DNA from 2 places in the Gottfriedia sp. NPDC057991 genome. Region 2 is predicted to be linked to the other one. Evidence: a T-box and tRNA genes for the amino acid it is inferred to sense, from the RefSeq annotation. Region 2 holds a T-box; the other holds one or more tRNA genes.
What was found. A T-box is a leader RNA that pairs with one kind of tRNA and senses whether it is charged. The one in region 2 lies ahead of serS (serine--tRNA ligase), so its partner is inferred to be a tRNA-Ser.
Positions count from the first base shown of each region.

Region 1: it encodes a tRNA-Ser, which carries the amino acid that the T-box ahead of serS (serine--tRNA ligase) is inferred to sense. The anticodon was not compared.

Region 1 covers NZ_JBHVQN010000007.1:256,483-275,619, reverse strand. Annotated here, with positions in the region: tRNA gene ACFVR2_RS22140 (tRNA-Met) at 23-96, shown strand; tRNA gene ACFVR2_RS22135 (tRNA-Ile) at 106-182, shown strand; tRNA gene ACFVR2_RS22130 (tRNA-Ser) at 191-283, shown strand; tRNA gene ACFVR2_RS22125 (tRNA-Met) at 480-556, shown strand; tRNA gene ACFVR2_RS22120 (tRNA-Asp) at 560-635, shown strand; tRNA gene ACFVR2_RS22115 (tRNA-Phe) at 644-719, shown strand; tRNA gene ACFVR2_RS22110 (tRNA-Thr) at 943-1,015, shown strand; tRNA gene ACFVR2_RS22105 (tRNA-His) at 1,025-1,100, shown strand; tRNA gene ACFVR2_RS22100 (tRNA-Gly) at 1,107-1,177, shown strand; tRNA gene ACFVR2_RS22095 (tRNA-Ile) at 1,194-1,270, shown strand; tRNA gene ACFVR2_RS22090 (tRNA-Asn) at 1,291-1,365, shown strand; tRNA gene ACFVR2_RS22085 (tRNA-Ser) at 1,372-1,462, shown strand; tRNA gene ACFVR2_RS22080 (tRNA-Glu) at 1,473-1,544, shown strand; gene ACFVR2_RS22075 (bifunctional transcriptional activator/DNA repair enzyme AdaA) at 2,037-2,591, shown strand; gene ACFVR2_RS22070 (DMT family transporter) at 2,588-3,487, shown strand; gene glgB (1,4-alpha-glucan branching protein GlgB) at 4,197-6,128, shown strand; gene ACFVR2_RS22060 (glucose-1-phosphate adenylyltransferase) at 6,076-7,203, shown strand; gene ACFVR2_RS22055 (GlgC family sugar phosphate nucleotidyltransferase) at 7,252-8,271, shown strand; gene glgA (glycogen synthase GlgA) at 8,265-9,698, shown strand; gene ACFVR2_RS22045 (glycogen/starch/alpha-glucan phosphorylase) at 9,724-12,132, shown strand; gene ACFVR2_RS22040 (lipase family protein) at 12,196-12,990, shown strand; gene ACFVR2_RS22035 (TIGR00266 family protein) at 13,071-13,859, opposite strand; gene ACFVR2_RS22030 (cold-shock protein) at 14,330-14,530, shown strand; gene ACFVR2_RS22025 (TspO/MBR family protein) at 14,589-15,053, opposite strand; gene ACFVR2_RS22020 (TraR/DksA C4-type zinc finger protein) at 15,162-15,911, opposite strand; gene ACFVR2_RS22015 (1,4-dihydroxy-2-naphthoate polyprenyltransferase) at 16,011-16,934, opposite strand; gene ACFVR2_RS22010 (isochorismate synthase) at 17,089-18,495, shown strand; gene menD (2-succinyl-5-enolpyruvyl-6-hydroxy-3-cyclohexene-1-carboxylic-acid synthase) at 18,485-19,137, shown strand, end outside.
Region 2 covers NZ_JBHVQN010000013.1:7,133-17,645, reverse strand. Annotated here, with positions in the region: gene guaB (IMP dehydrogenase) at 1-1,438, shown strand, start outside; gene ACFVR2_RS24710 (serine hydrolase) at 1,530-2,879, shown strand; gene pdxS (pyridoxal 5'-phosphate synthase lyase subunit PdxS) at 3,013-3,897, shown strand; gene pdxT (pyridoxal 5'-phosphate synthase glutaminase subunit PdxT) at 3,910-4,497, shown strand; T-box leader at 4,548-4,772, shown strand; gene serS (serine--tRNA ligase) at 4,839-6,113, shown strand; gene cstA (carbon starvation protein CstA) at 6,166-7,959, opposite strand; gene ACFVR2_RS24685 (LytR/AlgR family response regulator transcription factor) at 8,094-8,828, opposite strand; gene ACFVR2_RS24680 (LytS/YhcK type 5TM receptor domain-containing protein) at 8,832-10,513, opposite strand, start outside.

The DNA of each region.
Region 1 (19,137 bases), on a different contig from region 2:
AGAACTTAAATTAATTTATTATGGCGGTGTAGCTCAGCTGGCTAGAGCGTACGGTTCATACCCGTGAGGTCGTGGGTTCGACTCCCTCCGCCGCTACTTATTTAAGGACCTTTAGCTCAGCTGGTTAGAGCAGACGGCTCATAACCGTCCGGTCGTAGGTTCGAGTCCTACAAGGTCCACCACTTATAATGGAGTAATACCCAAGTCTGGCTGAAGGGATCGGTCTTGAAAACCGACAGGGGTGTAACAGCCCGCGGGGGTTCGAATCCCTCTTACTCCTCCATTTTTATTAAATTTCATACTAATGGAACTAACTTAGTTAGTATCTACATTATCGTGGGGTGGAGCACGAACGAATATGCTTCGAAGAAATTACTTCAGCATACCAATCGAGCTGCTACTTGCATAATCATCCTGAGATTGGGATGGTCTTAACGAAATAACTTTCATGGAACTATATTAAATAGTATCCACATTATCGCGGGGTGGAGCAGTCTGGTAGCTCGTCGGGCTCATAACCCGAAGGTCGCAGGTTCAAATCCTGTCCCCGCAACCAAATGGTCCCGTGGTGTAGCGGTTAACATGCCTGCCTGTCACGCAGGAGATCGCCGGTTCGATCCCGGTCGGGACCGCCATTTAAGTTGGCTCGGTAGCTCAGTCGGTAGAGCAGAGGACTGAAAATCCTCGTGTCGGCGGTTCGATTCCGTCCCGAGCCACCATCTTAAATACAAAAAATGATTATGATAATAAGCCGACTTAGCTCAATTGGTAGAGCACGAACGAATAAGCTTCGTAGCGAAACATCAGCGTACTTGTCGAAAAACACCTTGAATTATCTATATGAGACAAGGACGACTTTATGAAGATTACTACACAAAACCTAAGTTTGAGTGGGATATATGTTATATAAGTAACTATACAAAGTGATTTAATTAATAATAAGCCGACTTAGCTCAATTGGTAGAGCAACTGACTTGTAATCAGTAGGTTGGGGGTTCAAGTCCTCTAGTCGGCACTCTTTATGGCGGTCGTGGCGAAGTGGTTAACGCATCGGATTGTGGTTCCGACACTCGTGGGTTCGATTCCCATCGGTCGCCCCATATTTTGCGGGTGTAGTTTAATGGTAAAATAGAAGCCTTCCAAGCTTCGGTCGTGGGTTCGATTCCCATCACCCGCTTTTTATAAAATTTAATGGGCCTATAGCTCAGCTGGTTAGAGCGCACGCCTGATAAGCGTGAGGTCGATGGTTCGAGTCCATTTAGGCCCACCATTAATTTTATAATTAGTTTTTCCGCAGTAGCTCAGTGGTAGAGCACTCGGCTGTTAACCGAGTGGTCGTAGGTTCGAATCCTACCTGCGGAGCCATATGATAGAGAAGTACCCAAGTGGCTCAAGGGGCGCCCCTGCTAAGGGTGTAGATCGGGTAACCGGTGCGAGGGTTCGAATCCCTTCTTCTCTGCCATATTTTTTTTGGCCCGTTGGTCAAGCGGTTAAGACACCGCCCTTTCACGGCGGTAACACGGGTTCGAGTCCCGTACGGGTCATATCTAAAGCTCAGTTATTTGTGATAACACAGGTAACTGAGTTTTTTATTTGTCTTTTTTAGGATTTTAGTGAACGATATTTAGCTCAATACGGCTTTCTTCATTATATTAGAGTGTTCTCGTTCGTTTTAAGATGACAGGGAGTTACGTTGGGTCATTCTTTATCATTTTTTGATATGCTTTAATTTCATCATCTGAAAAGATATTAGTTGCTAAGCGTTTCACTCAACTCAAGTATTCTTTGAATTCGTTAAATTCATATCCTTGTCCTCTCTCCATTGTCTCGCTCTTCCCCTTACCCATTAATCTTTATTCGGATCACATATTCTTCATTTTCAATACTAATATCCTTTTCACTCATTTTAAATCCAAACATCAAGAGTTGGTCTATTAACTATTATCCTTCTTCCATAGAAATTAGAAAGCAAGAAATTGAAAGCAAGCGCATTATCTTAGTGTTAAAATGTGAATAGCTAAAGATGAGGTGATTAAATGAACGGATTAAATAATGAGGTCATGTGGAATGCAGTTGAATCATGCAATGAAAACTATGATGGAGTGTTTATTTATGCAGTTAAGTCTACTGGGATCTGTTGTAAACCCTCGTGTAAGTCAAGAATCCCATTAAAAGAAAATGTATCATATTATCCGTCATTTTCTTTGGCAATTAACGATGGATACCGTCCATGTAAAAGGTGTCGCCCTGATTTACTTTACTCAAATGAAGAGGATATTATTTTATCAGCTAAACATTTTATTGAAAAAGAATATCGAAATAGCTTAACATTGGATCGGTTAGCAATTGAAGTTGGAGTAAGTAAATTTCATTTGCAAAGATTATTTAAAAAATCCACTGGTTTATCACCGTTAGAATACGCAACTAAGTTAAGAATGATAGAAGCTTTAGGATTGTTACGAGATACTGAGAAAACGATAACTGAAATAGCGCATAAACTTGGCTTTAAAAGCTCGGCACATTTTTCAAGCATGTTTCGTCATCGTTTTAATTACACTCCAACTACATTCAGAAAGGGGTTAAATAAATGAAATTAAAAGATGGAATAGCTTTATTGAGCCTAGCTGCATTATGGGGAGCTTCATTTTTATTTATTCGAATAGCTTCACCAGTTTTTGGACCAATTTTAACAATACAAGGAAGAGTTACAATTGCTGCTTTTGCCCTGGTACTATATTTGGTTATTACTAAAAAATCATTAAACTTTAAAAAGAGATGGAGACAATATTTAATAATAGGGGCATTAAATGCAGCAATTCCATTTACATTAATTGCTACATCAGCATTGCATCTGACAGCCTCAATGTCATCCATTCTAAACTCTTTGACGCCACTATTTACTGCGCTTGTTGTCTTTTTATGGACGAAAGAAAAGTTGAGTATGCGAAAGTGGACTGGAATAATAGTGGGAGTAATAGGAGTGATCTTGTTAGTAGGATGGAGTTCAATTCCGTTTACTTATGATGTTAAAATAGCAATTGGACTTGCAGTTTTGTCGACTATTTCATATGGACTTGCAGGTGTTTATGCAAAGAAAGCATTTATTGGGGTGCCACCACTTTCACTTGCAGCTGGTCAACAAATTGGTGCTGCAATTTTACTTTTACCTTTTACATTTCTAAATTTCACTGCATTTACAGATAAAGTATCGGGAGTTGCGATATTAGCAGTTCTAGGATTAGCATTATTATGTACTGCTATAGCCTATTTATTGTATTTTTATCTTATCGAAAGTGTTGGACCTACCAAAACATTAAGTGTTACTTTTTTAATACCTGTGTTTGGAATGATCTGGGGAGTTCTTATTTTGAAAGAACATATTACATTAGGAATGTTGTTTGGTTTTCTAGTCATTTTATGTGGTGTATTTCTAATTTCAGATATTCGTTTACGTGTAGTATCATCAAGTAAGCGAATGCACGTTTAATAGGTTTTTAAATAATAAGACAAAAAAGGATTTTCGTAAAAACGAAGATCCTTTTTACTATATTACGATTGTTGTTTTATTGAGCTAAAAAAAGGTGTCTAAACATAGGAGGTAGCACATCTAGGAAAATAATGATATTGACACGAGATTTAGTAACTTTGAAGTGAAGCTATTTACATGGATCTCAATAATTTTATTGCATTGCCTAAAACGAATGTTAGTTAATTTAATTCCACTATTTTGATCAACATGTATTTTTGCTTGGTCTTCCATATAACCGCATAAGTTGAATTTTAGTTTAGATATTATTTTTAATTTTGCACCTGAATTTCCAAATAATTTGTTAGTGATTTCTAAATATTTTTCAAAAAAAACTCTCCCTCTTAATCCGACAATCTTCGACAAATCTTTTTAAATATAAAGTTTATATGAGATAAAAGTGTGAAATATGAATGAAATTTTATGAAAAATCAAATTTTTACAAATTGTTACAAGGGAATTCCGAAACGCAATGTATAAAAATACATAAATATTCGTTCGACAAATTCGACATTTTTACGACAAATGCAATAATGACAACGGTTTCATGAATGGTTATTCATTTTGCGAAAAAATTTTTTGAATTTTTTTTGCATAAAAACAAGGTGAATATATATATTTGTAGAATATTAAGAGATAGAAGAATTTAAGAGATTGTAATGAGGTGAGGATGTTGCTTTTGACACGGCCAACTGAGTTTGATGTACATTTATTCCATGAGGGAAGTTTATTCCATAGCCATGAATGTTTTGGGGCACATGTAGTAAAAAAAGGGGATAAAGTTGGAACTATTTTTACAGTGTGGGCTCCACATGCGCAAGGTGTCTCAGTTGTTGGGGACTTTAATAATTGGAATGGTTCTGATCATAAAATGGAAAAGTTGAACGATCAAGGGATTTGGACGATATATATCCCCGAAATTGGTCATGGGACGATATACAAATATGAAATTTCAACCAAACAGGGTGATGTTTTATTAAAAAGTGATCCTTTTGCTTTCTATAGTGAACTACGACCAAGTACAGCTTCGATCGTTTATGATCTTTCGGGCTATAAATGGAAAGATGCAAAATATCGTAAGCAGAAATTTAAAAAGTCTGTATATGAAGAACCAGTTTTGATTTATGAAGTACATTTAGGTTCTTGGAAAAAGAAGAAAAACGGTGACTTCTACACTTATGCAGAACTAGCGACAGAACTAATTCCATATGTAAAAGATCATGGTTTTACACATATTGAAATATTACCATTAGTCGAACATCCATATGATCGTTCTTGGGGGTATCAAGGAGTAGGTTATTTTTCTTCTACTAGTCGATATGGAAATCCCCATGAGCTAATGAGCTTTATTGACGAATGCCACCAGCAAGGATTAGGAGTCATTATGGATTGGGTGCCTGGTCATTTTTGTAAGGATTCTCACGGATTATACATGTTTGATGGTGAACCTACATATGAATATGAAGGTTATGATGCTAGAGAAAATGAAGTATGGGGAACAGCGAATTTTGATTTATCAAAACCAGAAGTAAAATCATTTCTTATTTCAAACGCCTTATATTGGATGGAATATTTTCATATTGATGGTTTCAGAGTAGACGCTGTTGCAAATATATTATATTGGAAAAATAGAAATGAAGAGAATCCTTTTGCAACTCACTTTTTAAGAAGATTAAATGAAGCGGTATTTGAACACGATCCACAAGTATTAATGATTGCAGAAGATTCTACTGATTGGCCATTAGTTACTGCACCTACATACGAAGGTGGATTAGGTTTTAATTTTAAGTGGAATATGGGTTGGATGAATGATGTTTTGACTTATATGGAGACTCACCCAACGGAAAGAAAGCATCATCATAATCAGATGACTTTCTCGTTTTTATATGCCTTCTCAGAAAATTTTGTTTTACCTTTTTCACATGATGAAGTAGTACATGGTAAGAAATCTTTGCTAAATAAAATGCCAGGTACATACGAAGAAAAGTTTGCTCAATTAAGGGTACTATTTGGTTATTATTTATCTCATCCAGGTAAGAAGCTCTTATTTATGGGAAGTGAATTTGGGCAATTTGATGAGTGGAAGGATTTAGAGCAAGTTGATTGGATCATTAAAGATTATGAATATCATTCCAAGATGAACAAATATTTCAAAGAGTTATTATCGATTTATAAAAAAAATAAATCACTTTATGAAGTTGATAATCATTGGGATGGATTTTCATGGATTGATGCAAATAATGCAGATCAAAGTGTATTTTCATTTATCCGAAAAGGAAAAAACAAAGACGATTATGTCATCGTAATCTGTAATTTTAGAGAAATTTCTTATGACACATATCGAATTGGAGTACCTGCAAAGCATCGATATAAAGAATTGCTTTCAAGTGACTATGTACAATTTGGTGGCGATAGTAAAATAAATCGTTCTGCCATTGAATCAGAAGAAATACCATTTCATGGTTTACCATACAGTATTGAAATAGCATTACCTGCCTTTAGTTTTACAATCATTCGTCCAGTTAAAATGCGAAAGGGGATTAGCAGCAATGGTTCAGAAAAAATGCGTAGCAATGTTACTAGCAGGGGGAAAAGGGAGTAGATTAAGTTCTTTAACAAAAGAACTAGCAAAACCAGCCGTGGCTTTCGGAGGTAAATATCGAATAATAGATTTTACTTTAAGTAATTGCACAAATTCAGGTATTGATACTGTTGGGGTGCTAACCCAATATCAACCACTAGTACTAAACTCATATATTGGTATTGGAAGTGCATGGGATTTAGATCGCTTAAATGGTGGAGTAACTGTTTTACCACCATATTCAGAAGCATCTGGCGTTAAATGGTATACAGGTACTGCAAGTGCAATTTATCAAAATTTAAATTATATAAAGCAATATCAGCCTGAATATGTGTTAATTCTTTCAGGTGACCATATTTATAAGATGGATTATAGTAAAATGTTAGACTATCACGTTGAAAAAGAGGCAGATGTATCTATTTCAGTTATCGAAGTTCCGATTGATGAAGCTAGCCGTTTCGGAATTATGAATACAAATGATGAAATGGATATTATAGAATTTGAAGAAAAGCCTCAATATCCAAAGAGTAATTTAGCATCAATGGGAATTTATATTTTTAAATGGAATGTTTTAAAAGAGTTTTTAGAGATGGATGATCGCAATCCAGAATCAAGTAATGACTTTGGTAAAGACGTTATTCCACTTTTATTAGAAGAAAAGAAAAAAGTAGTTGCTTACCCTTTCAAAGGTTATTGGAAAGATGTTGGTACAGTTAAAAGCTTATGGGAAGCTAATATGGATTTGTTAAATGAAGATAGTGAACTAAATATATATGATCGTGATTGGCGCATCTATTCAGTTAATCCGAATCAACCACCACAATATATTGCACCTACGGCAATCGTTGAAGACTCTCTAATTAATGAGGGGTGTGTTGTTGAAGGGTTTATATCGCATTCTGTATTATTCCAAGGAGTAACAATCGGAGAAGGCAGTATGATTAAAGATTCTGTCGTTATGCCAGGTTGTGTTATTGGAAAAGATGTTCGAATTGAAAGTGCAGTAGTAGCGCCTGGTATGGTTATTCCTGATGGAAGTCTTCTGGGTCCAGTGAAAGATTATGAAGAGGTAATTCTAGTTACAAGCGAAGAATAAGAGGTGGCTCATTCCTCAAATAGAAAAATAGATTGAGAGGGTTATTTGATGAAACATACTATGCTAGGAATAATTGAGGCGTCAACACATTTTGAATCTTTAAAGCCGTTAACACAGCATCGACCATTGGCAACACTTCCTTATGCAGGTCGATATCGTTTAATCGATTTTATGTTAAGTAATATGGTGAACTCAGGTATTACGAGTGTCGCTGTATTTCCTGATCAACCTTATCGATCAATTATTGATCACTTAGGCTCTGGTAAACATTGGGACTTAAATCGTAAAAAGGATGGACTATTTATTTTTACGCCTGAGCCAACTGATGGCGCTTTTGGTACATTCGATTTTATTGAAAAGCATATTCAGTTTTTACAACGTTCTACTCAAAAGTATGTAGTAGTAGCAAATACTTATACGATTTGTTCAGTTGATTTTCGACCAGTTTTAAAGAGACATATCGAAACAAATGCACAAATTACTGAGTTAAAGCAATTCGGTAAATCTTTAAATATCTATATCCTTGAAAAAGAGTTATTGTTAAAGCTTTTTGAAAACTTCCACGAAAAAGGCTATGAAACAATTATGGACGTTGTACGCGATCAAAATAATGAGGTTGAACTAAGTGCGTATGAAATACCTCAACAAGTTTCAATCATTCAAACAATTGAGGATTATTTCGAGCAAAGTATGAAATTATTAAATCCTGAGATATGGAATCAATTATTCTTAAAATCTTATCCTGTCTTTACTAAGGTTAAAGATGAGCCACCAACAAAATATTCAAAAGAAGCAATTGTAAAAAATTCAATTGTAGCTAATGGATGTGAAATTGAGGGAACAGTTGAAAATAGTATTATTTCAAGAGCTGTGAAAATTGGAAAAAATACGATTATTCGCAATTGTGTTGTTATGCAAAAATCAATCATTGGAGATAATTGTATATTAGATGGCGTTATATTAGATAAAGATGTTCGAATTGAAGATGGTGTTGAAATAAAAGGAAGCTTAAGTGAGCCAGTAGTGCTTCAAAAAGGTTCAGTCCAAGGAGCGTTGATTCAGTGGTAAATGTTTTATATATTGTTTCAGAATGTGTACCATTTGTTAAATCGGGAGGGCTTGCAGATGTTGCAGGCGCTCTCCCTAAGTATTTAAATAAACTAAATATGAATGTAAGAGTAATGCTTCCATTCTACTCGTTAATTCCCGCTAAATTTAGAGAAGAAGCTAAGCTAGTAAAAGAGCTTTCTATAAATCTAGGATGGAGAAAACAGTATTGTGGTTTATTTGAATTGAAAGTAGAAGGTACAACCTATTATTTTATTGATAACGAATACTATTTCAATCGAGATAAGTTGTATGGTCATTTTGATGATGGGGAGCGTTTTGCATTCTTTTCTCTAGCTGCAATCGAATGTATTAAAGAATTAGACTTTAAACCTGATGTAATTCACTGTCATGACTGGCATACAGCAATGATCCCATTTTTCATGAAAGAGTATGGTGCATTAAAAGATATTAATCCAAAAATGAAATCTGTTTTTACAATCCATAACCTTCAATTCCAAGGCGTATTTTCAAAAGAAGTAATGGACGATATGTTAGGGATTGATGAACAATATTTTCGCGATGACTATTTGAAATTTTACGATTGTATCAACTTTATGAAAGCTGGAATCATTTCAAGCGATTTCGTAACAACTGTTAGTCCAACATATAAAGAAGAAATTAAGCATGAATTTTTTGGAGAGCAATTAGATGGACTATTACGTGAGCAAGATCACAAACTTTTTGGAATTGTAAACGGAATTGATGAAACAATTTATAATCCAGCTACTGATCGAAAAATTCACTCTAGTTACGATGAATTTACAATCGAAAATAAGACAGAAAATAAATTGAAATTGCAGGAGTCACTTGCATTAAAAATAGATGAAAATATTCCTATTATTGCAATGGTTTCCCGATTAACAAGTCAAAAAGGCATTGATCTCATTCAACACGTATTCCCTCAAATTATGGATTATAATGTCCAAGTAGTCATTTTAGGTTCTGGTGATGAAGAATTCGAGAACTTTTTTAAGGCAATGGAGCATAACTACTACGATAAAGTAAGAGCTTATATTGGATTTGATGAATGCTTTGCTCATCGGATTTATGCAGGTGCAGATTTATTCCTTATGCCTTCACAATTTGAGCCATGTGGACTAGGTCAACTTATTGCGATGAAGTACGGGTGTGTTCCAATTGTAAGAGAGACTGGGGGGCTAAATGATACTGTCCAGTCATATAATGAAGAGACGAAGAGTGGAACTGGTTTTACTTTTAGTAACTATAATGCTCACGATATGCTTCACACAATTGAACGTGGATTGAGTATTTATGAGAATAAAAAACATTGGAAATCAGTCAGAAGGAATGCAATTAGAAGAGATTCAAGTTGGTTAAAATCAGCTAAAGAATATGCAAAACTATATATGCAGTCTTCAAAGTAAAAATCTTTTAGGGTGAGGTGATTCCATGTTTTCTAGTGTGGAGGAGTTTGAGTGGTGTTTTAAAGAGAAACTAGAAAGTATGCATGGAAAGAGTACTGCTGATAGTACTACTCAAGAGCAATTTCAAACACTTGGAACGATGATTCGTGAACATATAAGCGGTAATTGGTTAGGAACGAGTGAACAATACCGCTTAGAGCGAAAAAAACAAGTTTATTATTTATCAATTGAATTCTTATTAGGAAAGCTTTTGAAAAGTAATTTAATTCATCTAGGGCTTAGAGAACTATGTGAATCTGGCCTTGAGAAATTAGGAATTTCTTTAAGTGATCTTGAGGAGTTTGAAAGCGATGCTGGACTTGGAAATGGTGGACTTGGACGGCTAGCATCATGTTTTCTGGATTCGTTAGCATCACAAGACTTGCCAGGTCATGGATGTGGCATCCGCTACAAACATGGCCTATTTGACCAAAAAATTGTTGATGGATATCAAGTGGAGCTACCTGAGCAATGGCTGAAATACGGAAATGTTTGGGAAGTTAGAAGAGATGATGAAGCAATTGAAGTTTTATTCGGGGGAGAAGTAGAATCATTTAATAATAAAAATCGATTGGAATTTCGCCTACATGATGCAGAAGCAATCACAGCGGTACCGTATGATTTACCGATTATTGGCTACCATACAAACACGGTAAATACATTGAGACTATGGAGTGCTGAAGCGTCTACTCATTCCTCAAATAAATCACTGATGAAATATAAGCGAGAGGCAGAAGCAGTTTCAGAATTCTTATATCCAGATGATACACATGATGAAGGAAAGATTTTACGTCTAAAACAGCAATATTTTTTAGTTTCTGCAAGTATTCAAAGAATAGTAGATTCATATAAGGAGCAGTATGGTAATATTCGTAAGCTCCATGAAGAAATTGCTATTCATGTAAATGATACACACCCAGTTTTAGCGATTCCAGAGTTAATGAGAATTTTAATCGATGTTGAAAAGTTATCCTGGGATGAAGCATGGGAAATTACAACTCAAACGATTTCATACACGAATCATACAACTTTATCGGAAGCACTCGAAAAATGGAGAGTTGATTTATTTAAGCCTTTATTGCCAAGAATTTATATGATTGTAGAAGAAATAAACGAAAGATATTGTAAAGAGCTTTGGAACAAATACCCAGGTGATTGGGATCGAATTGAACAAATGGCTATTATTGCTCATGGAGTCGTTAAAATGGCTCATTTAGCAATTGTAGGCAGTAAGAGCGTTAATGGGGTTGCTGAAATCCACACTGAAATTTTAAAACAAAGAGAAATGAAGCTTTTTTATGAGTATGAACCATTCAAGTTTAATAATAAAACAAATGGTATTACTCATAGAAGATGGTTACTCCAATGTAATCCTGAGCTTAGTAGCTTAATAAATGATTCGATCGGAGACGATTGGATACACGAACCAACTCAACTTGAGAATCTATTAGAATATCAAAATGACGATGCATTCTTATCGCAATTTATGAATGTAAAGAAAAAGAGAAAAGAAGTTCTCGAACATTATGTTCACTATACAAATGGAATTGCATTAGATACAGATTCAATCTTTGATATTCAAGTAAAACGGATGCATGCATATAAAAGACAATTACTAAATGTTTTACATATCATGTATTTATATAATCGTTTGAAGGAAGATTCACATTTTAAAATGCATCCTAGAACCTTTATTTTTGGAGCAAAGGCATCTCCTGGCTACTACTTTGCTAAGAAAATCATTAAATTAATTCATTCAGTGGCTGATATTGTTAATAATGATCGCTATATAAGCCAATTTATTAAAGTAATTTTTATTGAAAATTATCGAGTTTCATTAGGTGAAATTATTTTTCCAGCAGCGGATGTTAGTGAACAAATTTCGACAGCAAGTAAAGAAGCTTCAGGTACTGGGAATATGAAATTTATGATGAACGGTGCTTTAACGCTTGGTACACTTGACGGTGCAAATATTGAAATCTTAAGAGAAGTTGGCGAGGAGAATATTTTCACATTCGGACTTACAGCTGACGAGGTATTAAATTATTACCAATACGGTGGATATAAAAGCAGTGATTATTACCATCATGATCTGCGAATAAAAAAGGTGTTAGATCAATTGCTCCATGGATTATTTCCGTTACCAAGAGAAGAATTTGAACCAATTTTTGATTCGCTTATGTCTTATAATGATGAGTATTTCTTACTTAGAGATTTCTCTTCATATGTAAAAGCGCATGAATGTATTAATAACACGTATCAAAATAAAAGGGATTGGGCTATAAAGAGTCTTAACAATGTTGCGAAATCGGGATTTTTTACGAGTGATCGCACGATTCGTCAATACGCATCAGAAATATGGAATATTCATCAAAGAACGTTACACCATTCTTAACCTCCTCTTAGATTATTAGGAGGTTTTTCATATAATGATGAAAAGCGAGAAAGGAGAGATACGTTGAAATTCCTTTCAGTTGACTATGATAAGGCCTTAGAATTATTACTTTGCATTGAACAGGCATATGCTCAGTTTGATAATGATGGTAAATTTATGATTCCAGCAAGCTATTCATTAGTAGATACAATTAAGGCATGTGTAATTAGCGAGCTAGAATGGTTTGGCTATATTATTGAAAATAATGAATCTGTGATCATTGTGTTTCGAGGAACGAAATCAGATTTGGATTGGTTAGCTGATTTAAAAATTGATCAAGACTTATTTCCTTATGTGATGAACGGTGGGAGTGTCCATTCGGGGTTTCTATCAATTTATCAATCTTGTCGAGAAATGCTTTTAGCAATTGTGAAGGAAAAGGCACTTTCAAAAAAAATATTCATAACCGGTCATAGTTTAGGCGGTTCATTGGCCACGTTATTAGGATATGAAATAGCAATGACTGGAATTTGTAACCCGAATGTCTATTCATTTGGCTCTCCTAAAGTAGGAAATATAAAGTTTAAAGAAAACTACGATGAAAATGTTAGGCATAGTTTAAGATTTGTAAATTTATATGATATGGTCCCATTAAGCCCGCCCTTTAAAGTAGAAGTGAAGCCATTAAACATTTATTTAGAATACGTTCAAGTGAAGCATCCAATCACTTTTTCACTAAATAAAGGGTCTATTAAGAATAGTCATCATCTATCGACTTATATTGAAGGCGTTAAAAAGATGCAGTTGGATTATGATTATACTCCTACATTTACTTATAAATTACGAGAAGCGGAGCCAGAGGAAGAGGAAGTAATCTAATTGTACAGAAAAAACTAGTCAAAATTTCTTGACTAGTTTTTTTGTACGTAAACAAAACAAACACTTTTCAATAGTCTGAATTAATCTTTACCATCTAATAGATTACCAAGACCACCTAATATACTTCCTTCTTCTCTAGATGAAGATGGTAAGTATTGACCAATACGGGACGCCAATCTTGCTAAAGTTAATGATTGAACCCAAATTGTTCCTGGGCCTTGTAATGTAGCGAAGAATAGACCTTCTCCTCCAAAAAGAGCAGTTTTTACATTTCCAACGTATTCAATTTCATAATTAACATCTCCGGTGAAGCCAACAATACATCCAGTATCGATTTTAATTTTTTCACCCGGTTGAAGAGTTTTTTTGTAAATTGAACCACCAGCATGTAGGAAAGCAAGGCCATCACCTTCGAGTTTTTGCATGATGAAGCCTTCGCCACCAAATAGGCCGGTACTTAATTTCTTTCTAAACTCGATTCCAACTGAAGTTCCTTTTGCTGCAGCCAAGAAAGAATCCTTTTGACAAATAATTTTATTTCCATACTCATGTAGATCTAACGGTATAATTGTTCCAGGGTATGGTGCCGAGAAACTGACCGTTTTTAGTGAGCTTGATTGGTTAGTAAAACTTGTCATAAACAAGCTCTCACCTGTAACAAGGCGCTTACCCGCACCAACCAATTTTCCAAATAAACCACCTGATTGTGAAGAACCGTCGCCAAAAATTGTTTCAAGTTCGATTCCATCATCCATCATCATCATTGCTCCAGCTTCAGCAACCACTGTTTCCTTTGGATCAAGCTCTACTTGTACAAACTGCATATCATGGCCATGAATTTTATATGTAACTTCATGTGAATTTTTCATTTTTATGCCTCCTTTTAGTTTAACTATACAAATATTGTAATACGAAAATCCAGTTATTTAATAATAAAAAATTTGATAAATTATTACAGAATCCTCATTTATTTTGACTAATTAATGAGAAAATTTACCATTTTTATAGAGAGCTAGGGTAGTCTAAATGTATAAAAGATAAATATTAAGAATTATATAAAAAATTCTCTCAATTTAGCCTGAGTGTCATTGACGCTCTTTTTCAGATATGTTATATTTAACTTACTATTAACTGCATATTTATTTGAAGGTAAGAAATTAACGATATTTGCACTACAAAATTTTTAGTAACGCTCATTTTCTTTGTCTTGAAAAGAAGTTTTGACCACTTTCAATGTTGTAGCGATCTTAAACCGATTGAACAATGACGTTCTTTTTCTTTACCCCTCTTTTATGCACGCATTAATAGTGTATATATGTATTTTTAGGAGGTATTATCGATGGAATTCGGTAAAGTTAAATGGTTTAACAGCGAAAAAGGATTTGGATTCATCCAAACTGAAAGTGGAAACGACGTATTCGTACACTTCTCTGCAATTCAAGGCGAAGGTTTCAAAACTTTAGAAGAAGGTCAAGAAGTTCAATTCGAAATCATCGAAGGAAACCGTGGACCACAAGCAGCTAACGTAAACAAAAAATAATTTTTGTTATGTTCAAGGCATCCTTTTTTAGGATGCCTTTTTATATTAATCTAGATATCTATCTATTTAGTAAGTAGATATTGTAGTTTAAATAGGTTGCAAATAATGACCAAATAGAATAGGGAATGAGTAATACAAATGAAGTTTTTGAATGTTTATAAGCGATGGCCGTTAAAAGAATTGCTGTGACAAAGACGAGTCCACAGTCGATTGTAGCCATCAGTAAATCTTTTTGTTTGAATTGAAAATAGCTAAACAACTGGTTAAATATATAATTAATAATCAATAGAATATAAAACCATTTTGCTTTTTTAAAGGATTCTCCTAAAGAAACGATTATACATACGCTTAAAGAAATGAAAGAATATAAGAATGCCCAAATGATTCCGATTGTTTTACCTGAAGGAGTATAGCTTGGTTTATTTAGATGACTATACCACTCGTAGTCGATCGGAAATAAAATAGAAGAAACAAAAAATAAACAGTATATGGAGAAAAATAATACAATTAACTTAATATTCATAAAACCTCCTCAATTAAGTTGTCTTGATTAAGTATATGTAGTTAATTTAAAAATATAAAAAAAACGACCACATTGTAGTAATCGTTTTTTAATGAAATTTTAACTCATTTAGTACTTTTCAATATCTTTCACATCAATTTCAGATAATTCTCCGTTTAAAGCTTGTTCTTCATAGTCATCAAGATCTTGTTCATATTGTTCATGTTTTTTTGTAGGGTAGACAGTTTGATTTTTTCCATAAATATCAGTACCGATAAAGTTTTCAAATTCTTCGACATAACCTACATTTTCATAGCTCTCAGTAAATGTGCTTCCATACTCCTCAATATTATTAAATTCAAAATCAGACGGTGTTTGAGAATTTCCATATCTTTCAACATCTTGTAAAGCGTCTTCAGCGTCATACATCATTGAGCGATCTTTAGGGTCTCTACTAAACGGAGGGTTTAGTACTTCTTCCTCAACGGGACGATCGTATCTTATACTAGAACTTGAAATATGCTGATCGTGAGTATGTTCGATCATCGCTTTTGCTGTAGGAAGAGCTTGTAACCGTTCAAACGGTATTTCTTCACCACTTACTTCACATATACCATATGTTCCATTTTCAATTTTTTCTAACGCTGCATTAACATCAATTAATTCGTTTCTTAAATGTTCATGAAGAGATATGTCTTTTTCACGCTCAAATAATTCAGTACCTAAATCACCTGGGTGGTTGTCTGCAAGAGAAAGCTCATCAACTGAATCTCTAAGTGAGTATGGTGTAAAGGCTGGATCATTAAGTCTTTCTTCTATATGTTGTTTTTGTTTCAGTAATTCGTTTTTAAATGTTTGGATTTGTGATTGTGAAAGCATCATGCTCCCCCTTTTCAATAAATGAATATGACTATCCATATTTTGTTCAAAAAGGAGGAAAACATGAATTAAGTTTTTTGAGGAATTGTTCTGCCTTAATTAGGAAAAAATACTTCCAATTATTAAGCCTATAACAAGAAGGAATCCCATTATAGTATTTGTTTTTGCTGTTGCTGCCATGGCTGGCATCATTTCCATTGGTTGAGTTTTACCTATAAATCCTTTTGTTGCTTTAATTGCAACAGGAATACTTATTAATGAAATAAGGGCAAAAGGTGTAATTAAATTCATGATAACAAATACAATAACTAAAGCATATGCAACTGCAAATAATGAACCAATAAAGATAATTGCATTCTTTTTACCTAATAAGATAACAAGTGTTTTACGTCCATTTTCTTTGTCATTATCTAGGTCACGAATATTGTTTGCAGTTAAAATTGCTCCAATTGTAATTGAAGTAGGGATAGAAAGTAAGATCACATTTGATGGTAAATTTCCAGCTTGAATATAGTAAGTAATACCAATAATTACAACTCCCATAAAAAAGCCCGCAACTAACTCACCAAATGGAGTGTATGCGATTGGAAGTGGTCCTCCAGTATAAAAATAAGCTGCTGCCATACAAATAAGTCCAATAACTGCTATCCACCAGCTACTTTGAATACAAATATAAATGCCTAGTAGAAGAGCGATACCAAAAAAAGTAAAAGCAAGATTTAAGACAGTTGAAGGTTTAATACCATCTCTTACGATTGCTCCTCCGATACCAACAGAACCTTCATGATCTAGCCCTCTTTTATAATCATAATATTCATTAATCATATTTGCAGCGGCTTGGATCAGTAAACTTGCAATAAGCATTGAAAGAAATAAAAGTAAATGAAATGAGTGATTTATGTGCGCTAACATTGTTCCAATCGCAACAGGGATGAACGCTGCGGTTAATGTATGTGGTCTTAATAAATTCCACCATGTTCTAAAACCTGTTGAGGAAGTTGGAGATTGAACAGTTGGTTGCATGTTAACATCCTCCTTTTTAATATTATTTGAAAATGTAGGTCATTTTACTTTAAAAAAGTATGGACGAACTTCATAAAATTGACAGTCTACATTCATCGTTGTATCTTTAGTTATATCATGTATTTAACGTATATTTAAGCTAGGGGGAACTATTATGCTTAGAACAGGTCAACTGGAATCGATTGCCTTCTTTGAGCATTCTCTTCAAAAGGCAAAAGCTTGTTCAAAACGCTTCATTTGTAAAGTGGAAAAAATAATGAATATCCATCCCCTAAGTGTTTACCATTTTTATCATGAATTGGGTTTTACTGAACGCTTTTATTGGTCAAACCAAGAAAACTCGTTAATTCTCACAGGAATTGGTACTTTAGTTCCTTTTCATCATAGTACAGAAGAACAGTATTCTGCAATAGAAAAAGAATGGAAACGCTTTGGAGAGCAAGTGTATATCGAGCAAGAAAATTGCTTTGGTACAGGACCGATAGCTCTTGGGGGTTTCTCTTTTTTTGATAATTATAAAAATGATCAAGATTGGAAGAATTTTGGTACTTCTCATTTCTATGTACCTAAATTAATGGTGACGGTTACAAACGAAGGGACATTCATCACCTCTAATTATGAAATAAATGAACAAACTTCAGTAGAGGATTTATTGCTTCAATATAAAGAATATGACGACTTTTTAGAAAAATTTGGAATGAAGCAACCAAGCTTTACACAATCAGAATGTATAAACAAAGATGAATTTGAACCAGATGAATGGATTCAGAGTGTAAAAGAAGCAATTCATCAAATGAAAAACGAAGAATTAGAAAAAGTTGTTTTAAATCGAACGTTAAATACAACATTTTCTTCAGAAGTAAATTCAACAACAGTAATTTATGAACTAGAAGCAACGAGAAATGTTAACTATGTTATTTCTTATCAATTAAAAGATACTGTATTTATAAGCGCTACACCTGAGAGATTAATTTCAAAGAAAAATAATACAGTTTCTTCGATGTGTCTTGCAGGATCTGCCGCAAAAGGAATAACTAAGGAAGAAAACACAGAAGCCGCCGATTGGTTATTAAATAGTAAAAAAAATAATGGTGAACATGCTTTTGTTGTAAACTATATACGAGAAACGCTACAACAATATTGTAATGAATTATCAATACCTTCAACACCAAGAATAATGGCGACAAAAAGCTTATTGCATTTATTCACGCCAGTTGAAGGGAAATTATATAATCACGTTTCTTTATTTGAGTTGATTCAAGCATTACATCCAACACCCGCACTTGGAGGATTTCCTAAGGAAGAGGCATGTAAATTAATCCGTGAACTTGAACCTGTGGACCGGGGATGGTATGGTGCACCGATCGGATGGATTGATTTAAACGGAAATGGCGATTTTGCTGTAGGTATACGTAGTGCCTTAATAAAAGAAGATAAAGCAAAATTATATGCCGGTTGTGGTGTTGTACAAGATTCAAAACCAGAGGAAGAATTTTTTGAAACTGGTGTAAAGTTTCTGCCAATGCTAAATGCATTAGGAGGGTTACGAAATGAAAGATAATGAAGCACTAACAAAGTATATTGGTGCTCTTGTAGATGAACTAAGTGCATTAAATATTCAAAACGTTGTAATAAGTCCAGGATCACGCTCAACACCAATATCGATGTTAGTAAATGAGCATTCAAAGTTAAAGTCTTATATCGCAATAGATGAAAGAGGGGCAGCATTTTTTGCTTTAGGTATCGCTAAAAGCACGAAACAGCCTACAGTATTAATCTGTACTTCTGGAACAGCTGCTTCTAACTATTTGCCAGCTATATCTGAGGCAAAAGAATCTAGAATTCCATTAATCGTATTGACAGCTGATCGACCACATGAGCTTCGAGATATAGGCGCACCACAAGCTATGAATCAAATTGGTTTATACGGTTCATTTGTAAAAAAATTCATTGAACTAGCCTTACCAGAGGCTTCTGAGGCAATGTACCAATATGCACGTTCAAGCGTTAATCGACTTTACCGTTCTTGTGTGACCGCTCCAATGGGGCCAGTACATATGAATGTGCCACTTCGAGAACCATTGGTTCCAAACTTTGGGATTGATGATTTGTTTTCAGCAGGAAAGCGTAAAAATTCTGCCCACACGATACTTACTGAAACTCTTGCGACAATTTCAAACGAAACAAGTAGTGAGTTTATCAA
Region 2 (10,513 bases):
AGGACTTACTTTTGATGATGTTTTACTAGTTCCAGCGAAATCTGAAGTACTTCCAAATCAAGTTGATGTAAGTGTGAGATTAACTGAGAAAATTCAATTAAATATTCCATTAATCAGCGCAGGAATGGATACAGTTACAGAAGCAGATATGGCTATTGCAATGGCTAGACAAGGTGGACTAGGTATCATCCACAAAAATATGTCTATTGAAGATCAAGCTGAACAGGTAGACAAAGTAAAGCGTTCTGAAAGTGGTGTAATTGATGATCCATTCTTCTTAACACCATCTCATAAAGTAGCAGACGCTGAATATTTAATGGGTAAATATCGTATTTCAGGTGTGCCGATCGTAAACGATACAGAGAATAGAAAATTAGTAGGTATTTTAACAAATCGTGATTTACGTTTTATTCAAGATTATTCAATTGTTATTTCAGATGTTATGACAAAAGAAAATCTAGTTACTGCTCCTGTTGGAACTACACTTGCAGAAGCAGAAAAAATTCTTCAAAAACATAAAATTGAAAAGCTACCCCTAGTTAATGAAGACGGTACTTTAAAGGGCCTAATTACAATTAAGGATATTGAAAAAGTAATTGAGTTTCCAAACTCAGCGAAAGATCAACAAGGACGATTACTTGTAGGTGCAGCTGTAGGAGTAACAAAAGATGCACTTCAAAGAGTAGAGTTTTTAGTGAAAGCTAATGTCGATGTAATTGTAATTGATACAGCACATGGTCACTCTAAAGGCGTTATTGAAAAAGTAAAAGAAATTAGAAGTAGATTCCCAGAATTAGCAATAATCGCTGGTAATGTTGCAACAGGTGAAGCAACTAAAGAACTTATTGAAGCTGGAGCAGATATCGTAAAAGTTGGTATTGGACCAGGTTCGATCTGTACTACTCGAGTTGTTGCTGGAGTAGGTGTTCCTCAACTAACTGCAGTTTATGACTGTGCTTCTGTTGCTAGAGAGTACGGAGTTCCTATTATTGCAGATGGCGGTATTAAGTACTCTGGAGATATCGTTAAAGCTCTTGCAGCTGGTGGGCATGTAGTTATGTTAGGAAGCATGTTTGCTGGTGTACAAGAAAGTCCTGGTGAAACAGAAATCTTCCAAGGTAGACAATTTAAAGTATATCGTGGTATGGGTTCTGTTGGAGCAATGGAAAGAGGAAGTAAAGATCGTTATTTCCAAGAAGGTAATAAAAAACTAGTTCCTGAAGGTATTGAAGGACGTGTTCCATATAAAGGCCCATTAGCTGATACAGTTCACCAATTAATCGGTGGAATTAGAGCTGGTATGGGTTACTGTGGTACTGCTACACTAAATGAATTAAGAGATAACGCACAATTTATTCGTATGTCAGGTGCAGGATTACGTGAAAGTCATCCGCATGATGTTCATATTACAAAAGAGGCACCAAATTACTCACTATAATAATTTAAGCAATTTACCTAGGGCAATTACAAGAAATTGTAGTTGCCTATTTTTTGGGAAATAATTGTGTTAAAATGAACAAGTGAAATTAATGGTTGGAGGTAAAAAAGTGATTGGAAAGAAAATACTAACAAAATTGATAGTAATAGCATTAGCGATAACAATAATCATCCCTATGAATTTAAGACCAGCTGCGGCAGAGGACGTTTTAGACATTAAAGCTAAAGCTGCGATTTTAGTTGATGCAAATTCAGGGAAAATATTATATGAAAAAAATTCAAAAGCTCCATTACCGATTGCAAGTATGTCTAAAATGATGACAGAGTATCTAGTTAATGAAGCAGTAAAAAATGGGAAAATCTCTTGGGACGATAAAGTAACTGTTTCTGATTATGCTCATAAAATCTCTCAAAACACAGGATTATCTAATGTACCACTTGAATTAGGTGGTCAATATACAGTAAAAGAACTATATGAAGCAGCTGCTATTTATTCAGCAAACGGTGCAACAATTGCACTAGCAGAAAAAATTGGTGGATCAGAGAAAAACTTCGTACAATTAATGAACGATAAAGCAAAGAAACTAGGCCTAGGAGACGTTAAATTTGTTAATGCTACTGGTTTAGTAAATAAAGACTTACAAGGTATGCAACCAGAGGGAACTGCCCTTACTGATGAAAATATTATGTCAGCAAACGGTGTTGCAAAATTAGCTTATAATCTAATTAAAACATATCCTGAAGTACTTCAAACTTCTTCAATTCCAAAGAAAACATTCCAAGAAGGTGGAAAGTATCCAGTAAAAATGGATAACTGGAACTGGATGTTACCAGGATTAGTATTTCAGTACCCAGGTATGGATGGATTAAAAACAGGTTCAACGGATTCAGCTGGATTCTGTTTTACTGGAACTGCTAAAAGAGATGGTCAACGTTATATAACAGTTGTAATGGGGGCAGATTCTTATAACTCTAGATTTAGTGAAACGGCTAAATTAATGGATTACGGGTTCAGTAACTTCGAAAAAGTTACATTGGTGTCAAAAGGTCAAACAGTAAAAGGTAATAAAACAGTAAAAGTAGTTAAAGGTAAAGATAAAGAAGTAAAAGTAGTAGCAAAAGACGATGTTACTTTAGCTATAAAACGCGGTGAAGCTAAAAATTATAAAGCAACTGTCCAATTATCAGGTAAGTCAATCGATAAGGATGGCAATATTAAAGCTCCAATTAAAAAAGGAACAAAGGTTGGACAAATTGTGGTTAAATCTTCAAAGAATGAAGATCTAGGATTTATCAATACTAATAATCAGTCATTTGATTTAGTAGTTGATAAAAGTGTTGATAAAGCAAATTGGTTAGTTCTATCATTCAGAGGAATTGGTTCATTTTTCGGGAATTTATGGGATAGCATCGTAAGCGGAATTGGTGGTTTATTTAAATAAATTTCTATATAAATATATCAGTAATTGTTAAGTTGTCATTTTTTCAGTAAAATAAAAGTAGGGTAACTTTAACTAGGGGATAATAAATACTAAAATGTTACCAAGTAAGCTTTAATAATGGAGGGGCATAACAATGAATTTAACAGGAACAGAACGTGTAAAACGCGGCATGGCAGAAATGCAAAAAGGCGGCGTTATTATGGACGTAGTAAATGCTGAGCAAGCCAAAATAGCGGAAGCTGCTGGTGCAGTAGCAGTAATGGCATTGGAAAAGGTACCATCTGATATTCGTGCTGCTGGTGGAGTAGCTCGTATGGCTGATACAAGTATTACTGAGGAAATTCTTAACGCTGTTAGTATTCCTGTAATGGCTAAAGCTCGTATTGGACATATCGTTGAAGCGCGTGTTTTAGAAGCAATGGGAGTAGATTACATCGATGAGAGTGAAGTATTATCTCCAGCAGATGATATCTTCCATATTAACAAATCAGATTACACTGTTCCATTCGTTTGTGGTTGCCGTAACTTAGGTGAAGCACTTCGTCGTATTGGTGAAGGCGCATCTATGCTACGTACAAAAGGTGAGCCTGGTACTGGAAACATTGTAGAAGCAGTACGTCACTTACGCCAAATCAATGGAGAAATCCGTAAAGTAGTTGGTTTATCTCGTGATGAATTAATGGTTGAAGCTAAAAACCTTGGCGCTCCATTCGAATTATTACTTCAAATTAAAGAACTTGGTCGTTTACCTGTTGTTAACTTTGCAGCTGGTGGAGTAGCAACTCCTGCGGACGCAGCTTTAATGATGGAATTAGGTGCTGATGGTGTATTCGTAGGTTCTGGTATCTTTAAATCAGAAAACCCTGAGAAATTTGCTCGTGCGATTGTACAAGCTACTACTCACTATCAAGATTACGAATTAATCGCTAACCTTTCTAAAAACTTAGGTCCTGCTATGAAAGGGATCGATATGAGACAACTTGCTGCAGCAGATCGTATGCAAGATCGTAGCATTTAAGTTGGTGAATTTATGAAAATAGGTGTATTAGCATTACAAGGTGCAGTTCAAGAACATATAAATGCAATTAAAGCATGTGGTGCTGAAACTGTTATCGTGAAACGTGTAGAACATTTAGATGGACTTGATGGGATTGTATTACCTGGTGGAGAGAGCACTGCAATGCGTAAGTTGCTTGATCATGTCGGGTTATTAGAACCTTTAAAAGAGAAAATTGAAAATGGTCTACCAGCATTCGGTACATGTGCAGGCATGATCTTACTTTCAAAAGAGATTGCAAATGATGACACGGTGCATCTAGGAGTTATGGATATGGTAGCTGAACGTAATGCTTATGGTAGACAAGTGGATAGTTTTGAAGTAAACATCCCAATTAAAGGTGTTTGTGAAGACTACCCAGCTGTATTTATCAGAGCACCATTTATTCGTTCAGTATCAGGTGATGCAGAGGTTATTGCAGAACATGATGGTAATATTGTAGCGGTTAGACATAAACACATGTTAGCAGCGTCTTTCCATCCGGAATTAACGAATGATTACCGTTTTATGAATTACTTTGTAGAGATGGTTAAGGAAAAAAGTGCAAATTTAAGTATGTAACTATTGAAAAAAGTAAAAGCTTATAGTAAATTATTATATAATTTAAATTGTCTAAAGCGATGAAAGAAAATAGTAGCAAGTTCTAAATTTATAGAGAGTCGGTGGTTGGTGCAAACCGATAATGAAGACTTGTGAATCCATTCTTGAGCGAGTTGCGGAATGCTTTTAGCTAGTAAGTAACTCCGGTACTATAGTCCGTTAACTATACTAAGGTGGAAGGATTATTTATTAATTCTTCAATTAGGGTGGCAACGCGGGTAGCTCTCGTCCCTTTTATGGGATGAGGGCTTTTTTGTATTCATTTTTATTCTTTAGACAATAAATGAATAGGAGGAATTGAAATGTTAGACATTAAATTATTACGTAGCAATTTTGAAGATGTAAAAGCAAAACTTCAATTACGTGGTGGGGACATAAGCTATATCGAAAAATTTGAAGACTTAGATTTAAATCGTAGAGAATTACTTGTTCAGGTTGAAGGCTTAAAGAGCCGACGCAATGAGGTTAGCCAAGAAATTAGTGTATTAAAGCGTGAGAAAAAAGATGCTGAAGCACTAATTATTGAAATGAGAGAAGTTGGAGATAAAATTAAGGCTCTAGATGAAGAGATTAGAACTTTAGAAGAGCAATTAGACGCTATCCTATTTACAATTCCAAACTTAGTTAGCGATTCAGTACCAGTTGGGTTAACAGAAGAGGATAATGTTGAAATTCGTAGAATAGGCGAGGTTCGTACATTTGATTTCGAACCAAAGGCACACTGGGATTTAGGTGTTGACTTAGAGATTTTGGATTTTGAACGTGGTGCTAAAGTTACTGGTAGCCGTTTTACTTTTTATAAAGGTTTAGGAGCTAAACTTGAGCGTGCCCTAATCAGCTTCATGTTAGATCTTCATACAGAGGAGCATGGATATACTGAAATGCTACCTCCTAACCTTGTAAATCGTGCTAGCATGATTGGTACAGGACAACTACCAAAATTTGAAGAAGACGCGTTCCGTATCGAAAAAGAAGACTTTTTCTTAGTACCAACAGCAGAAGTACCTGTAACAAACTATCACCGTGACGAAATTCTTGATGTTGCTCAATTACCAATCGCATATACTGCATATAGCGCGTGTTTCCGCTCTGAGGCAGGTTCTGCTGGTCGTGATACACGTGGATTAATCCGCCAACATCAATTTAATAAAGTTGAACTAGTCCGCTTTGTAAAACCTGAGGATTCTTATATTGAGTTAGAAAAATTAACAGCTCACGCTGAAAAAGTTCTTCAATTATTAGGATTACCATACCGTGTCATTACATTATGTGCTGGAGATATTGGATTTTCTTCTGCAAAAACGTATGACATTGAAGTTTGGTTACCAAGCTATGATGCATACAAAGAAATTTCTTCTTGTAGTAACTTTGAGGCGTTCCAAGCAAGAAGAGCGAATATACGCTTCAGACGTGATCCAAAAGGAAAACCAGAATTTCTTCATACATTAAACGGCTCTGGCCTTGCAATTGGACGTACGGTTTCTGCAATTTTAGAAAACTACCAACAAGCAGATGGTTCAGTTATTATTCCTGAAGTTCTTCGTCCGTATATGGGTGGAAAAGAAGTAATTAAATAACTAAAAAAGCAGATGTATCGAGAAATTGTTCTCGGACACATCTGCTTTTTATTTAGATTGTTTTAACATCAATTTTATAATTAGGTGTGTTCCACAATTCCATCCATTTTTTAATAGCAGAAATTAAAATCACAACGCCTAAGACTAACATGATGATCGATAAGACGCCGTTTAACATACTATATCCGGCTGCATCATGGTTAAGATAAACATTTTTAATCATCCAATATCCTGCATAATTAACAGTGATAAATAGATAAGCTAGGGGAATCAAACATGTAAGCATATACCAACGTTGATCAGCTATCTTTAATAGCACTGTTGCACCAATGATTAATCCGATCGAAGCCATTAATTGATTAGATACTCCAAATAATGCCCAGATTGATCCAATATCCCCTGAAAATAAGAGATATCCCCACATGAAGCATGCTAGCGCACTGGCAAAAATGGAACCTGGTATCCAATCAGTTTTCTTCAATGGTTTATAATATTCACCAAAGAAGTCTTGAATTAAATATCGTGCCACTCGAGTTCCAGCATCAATTGCTGTTAAAATAAATACGGCTTCGAACATAACAACAAACTGGAAGAAATATGATGCTAAATGGCTAAACCAAGGGATCGATGTAAATATGTACGTCATACCAACTGCCAATGTAACGGCTCCACCAGTACGCCCTTCTAGACTTAATCCGATTTCTTTACTTAGTTCCGGTAAGTGGACAACATTCATTCCTAAAGTTTTAAAAACTTCTGGAGTAGAGTTAATTGCAAAGTAGTCTGCTGGCTGAAGTGCAGTAGCAGCGATTAAAGCCATTATACCTACTAAACATTCAACTAGCATTGCACCAAACCCTACGACCTTTATATCGCTCCATCGATCAAGCATTTTTGGAGTTGTACCAGAACCCACAAATGCATGGAATCCTGAGATTGCTCCACATGCTATTGTAATTGAAATAAATGGCCAAACTGGACCAGCTAAAATGGGTCCCCCGCCGTTAACAAATTTTGTTACAGTCGGAAATTGTATGGATGGATTAATAATAAATACCCCAATAATGAGTGCAATAAATACACCGATTTTCATAAAACTACTTAGATAATCACGAGGTGCTAGTAAAAGCCATACTGGTAAAGCAGCGGCAAAAAAAGCATAGATTGGTAGTATAATAGCTAATGTCCGTGTATCGAATGTTAAAAAATCACCTATAGCAGTTTCTTGAATTGTCGGACCCATAAAAACTCCAACCATTAACAAAATAAATCCAATCGTTGAAGCTAATTTTAAATTGCCGGTTTTTTTATAAAGTAGTCCTACACCCATAGCAATTGGTATTGTGATTCCAACTGCAAATGTCCCCCATGGATTATTTTCAAGCGCATGCAGAACAACCATTGAAAGGCCGGCCATCGTAATTGTAATAATAAAAAGCATAGCTAGTCCCGTACAGAAGCCTGCAACTGGTCCAAGTTCTTCCTTTGCTACTTCTGATAGCGACTTTCCTTTCTTTCTCATTGAAGCATATAAAACGACTGCATCATGTACTGCTCCACCGATTACAGCACCAATTAAAAGCCATAGCAGGCCTGGAAGGTAACCAAATTGAGCGGCCAAAATTGGACCTACTAGAGGGCCAGCTGCTGCGATTGCAGCAAAGTGATGACCAAATGTTACCCATTTGTTAGTAGGAACATAGTCCTTACCATCATTTAACTCATGAGCTGGAGTAGGGATAGAATCATTTAACTTAAGTACCTTCACAGCCATAAATGTTCCGTATAGACGATATGCAATCATCAAAATACACATAGAAGCAATAACAATTGTAACCGCATTCATTTTATTTAATAAGCCTCCCCTGTTTCTTTTTATATACATTCATTTTACTTTATGAAAATTAAAATTTTGAATTTTCAGCGTAAACTGCAATAAAAACAGGTTGAGAAGCATGAATGGATTATTGAAATACAAGCTTATAAATTAAAAAGTTGTTTAAGCTCCTTTGTGTACGTTCGACTAACAGGTACTTTTTCACCATCATTCATAATTAAATTATATGTGGAATTAAACCAAGGCTGAATTTCAATGATTTTATCCAAATTGACAATATAGCTCCGATGGACACGAGTAAATGATGTATTTTGTAGCTTTCGTTCTAAATTGATTAAAGGTTCATTTAATCGATATGTCATCTTATCAGTAACGACCCTTGTTTTCCCTTCTTGTGTAAAAATGTAGGTGATCTCTTCGAACGTTATTAAAAGAATTCTCTCATCAACCGAAATAGCTAATTTATCTTGTTTTAAATGTGGGGGATTCTTTTTCACCTCAGTTTTAATAGACTTCATACTTAGCTTTGCTAATTTTTCAATAGTCTTCTGAATTCTTATTTCATCAAATGGTTTTAAAATATAATCAATCGCGTGTAAATCGAATGCATTTAAAGCGTACTCGTCAAAAGCTGTTGCAAAGACGATTGCTGGTTGATGGCTAAGGTCCTGCATTTTTTGGGCTAATTCTAATCCACTTTCATCAGCTAATTGGATATCTAAAAATACAACATCGACTTCTTCTATTTGTATGAGTTCCAATGTACTTCTAATTGAGTCCGCTTCACCAACTATTTCAACTTCCTTGCTTCTTTTTAGTAAATAAGCTAGTTCGTCTCTTGCTAATGGTTCATCATCTACAATTAGTGCCTTTAACATTATTTATCCCTCCATTACTTCTTGCGTTAATGGGATTCTTATCGATACTTTCGTTCCCGTGTTCATGTCGGATTTTATTTGAAAATATTCTTTTTCCCCGTAAATTTCTTCAATTCGTTTTTTTATATTCCATAAGGCTGTTCCAGTTCCTTCTTTAGACTGTATTGTTTCATTCCCAATTGTATTTAGTAGCTCTGGCGAAATCCCCTTGCCATTATCTTCAGTAATGAGAATCATATCATTATTGAACTCATATGCTTGCACAGTTACCTTTAATTTTTTTTCCTTTAAAAATGCATGGCGAATCGAGTTCTCTATAAGTGGTTGAAGCGTAAAAGGGGGGATTTGAACTGTTTTTAAATGAGGTTCTATTTGGAACTCAACAAGGAATTTAGTAGGAAACCTAGTTTGTTCAATGGTTAAATATGCTTCCACATGTTCTAATTCCTTTTCTAAAGTGACTAAGGTCTGCCTTGATCCTTGTAAATTATTTCGAAAAAAAGTACTTAAATGGATTAGTAATTTTCTAGCTTGATCAGCATCTGTTCTAATTAAACTTGAAATTGTATTTAAAGAGTTAAACAGGAAGTGGGGATGCATTTGTGCTTGTAAAGCTTTTATTTCAGCATCTTTCACTAACTTCCGCTGCAGTTCAGCTTCTGCTAATTCCAATTGGGTAGAAAAAAGTTTAGATAATCCGTCGGCTAATTCTTTTTCAACTTTTCCTAACTTGTTGGAATCCGTGTAATATAGCTTTAAAGAGCCAACTGTTTTATTTAAAGCCTTTAACGGCAATACGATAGCCGCACTTAAAGGGCAATCCATTTGGAAGCACTGAATTTCATCTTTTGAAGTAGCAATAATAACTTTTCCCTCTTCTAATGCCTTTTTAGTTAGTTTTGTTGCTAAGCTATTCATTGGTTCATGGTGATCCGAACCTGCACCTACATGAGCAAGTACGCTTTTGTGATCAGTAATCGAGATTGCATCTGCCTTAGTTAATTTAAAAATGATTTTTGCCGCTTCATTACATGAATGCGGGGTTAGTCCCTGCCTAAAAAACGGTAATGTTTGCTCTGCAATATATAAGGCTTTGTTTGTTTGAAGCGCTCGCGTTTTTTCTTCTTCCTGTAAAATGTTTTGGATGATTAATATAAAGATAAGCGTACCAAATCCATTTATTAGAATCATTGGAAGAGCAATTACTTCGACAAGATGAAGAGCGGCCCAAAATGGTTTTGCGATTAAAAGAATAATCCCCATTTGAACACATTCCATAATAATTCCAATTGAAACTACACTCCAAAGGGATTTGTTTTTCTGTATCCCGAATCTTTTTCTAAGTAGGCCTGTAACAACTCCCGCAACGATTGTCGAAATGGCACACGCATATGCAGTAAACCCACCTAATGTTAGTCTGTGTAAGCCTGCTATTAACCCGACTCCTAAGCCAACAATCGGACCGCCGATTAGACCGCCAATGGCTACACCCATAATTCTTGTATTTGCAATTGCATTATTACTTGCTACATTGAAGTGCCATGACTGAGACATAATTGACTCATGATAAATATGAACACCAGTATAATTACTAATTACACCAAAGGCACCAAATATAATAATTAGGATTACTTTTGCACCAAAGGAGTGTTCATTTTGAATGATTTGTCTAAATGATTTCATCC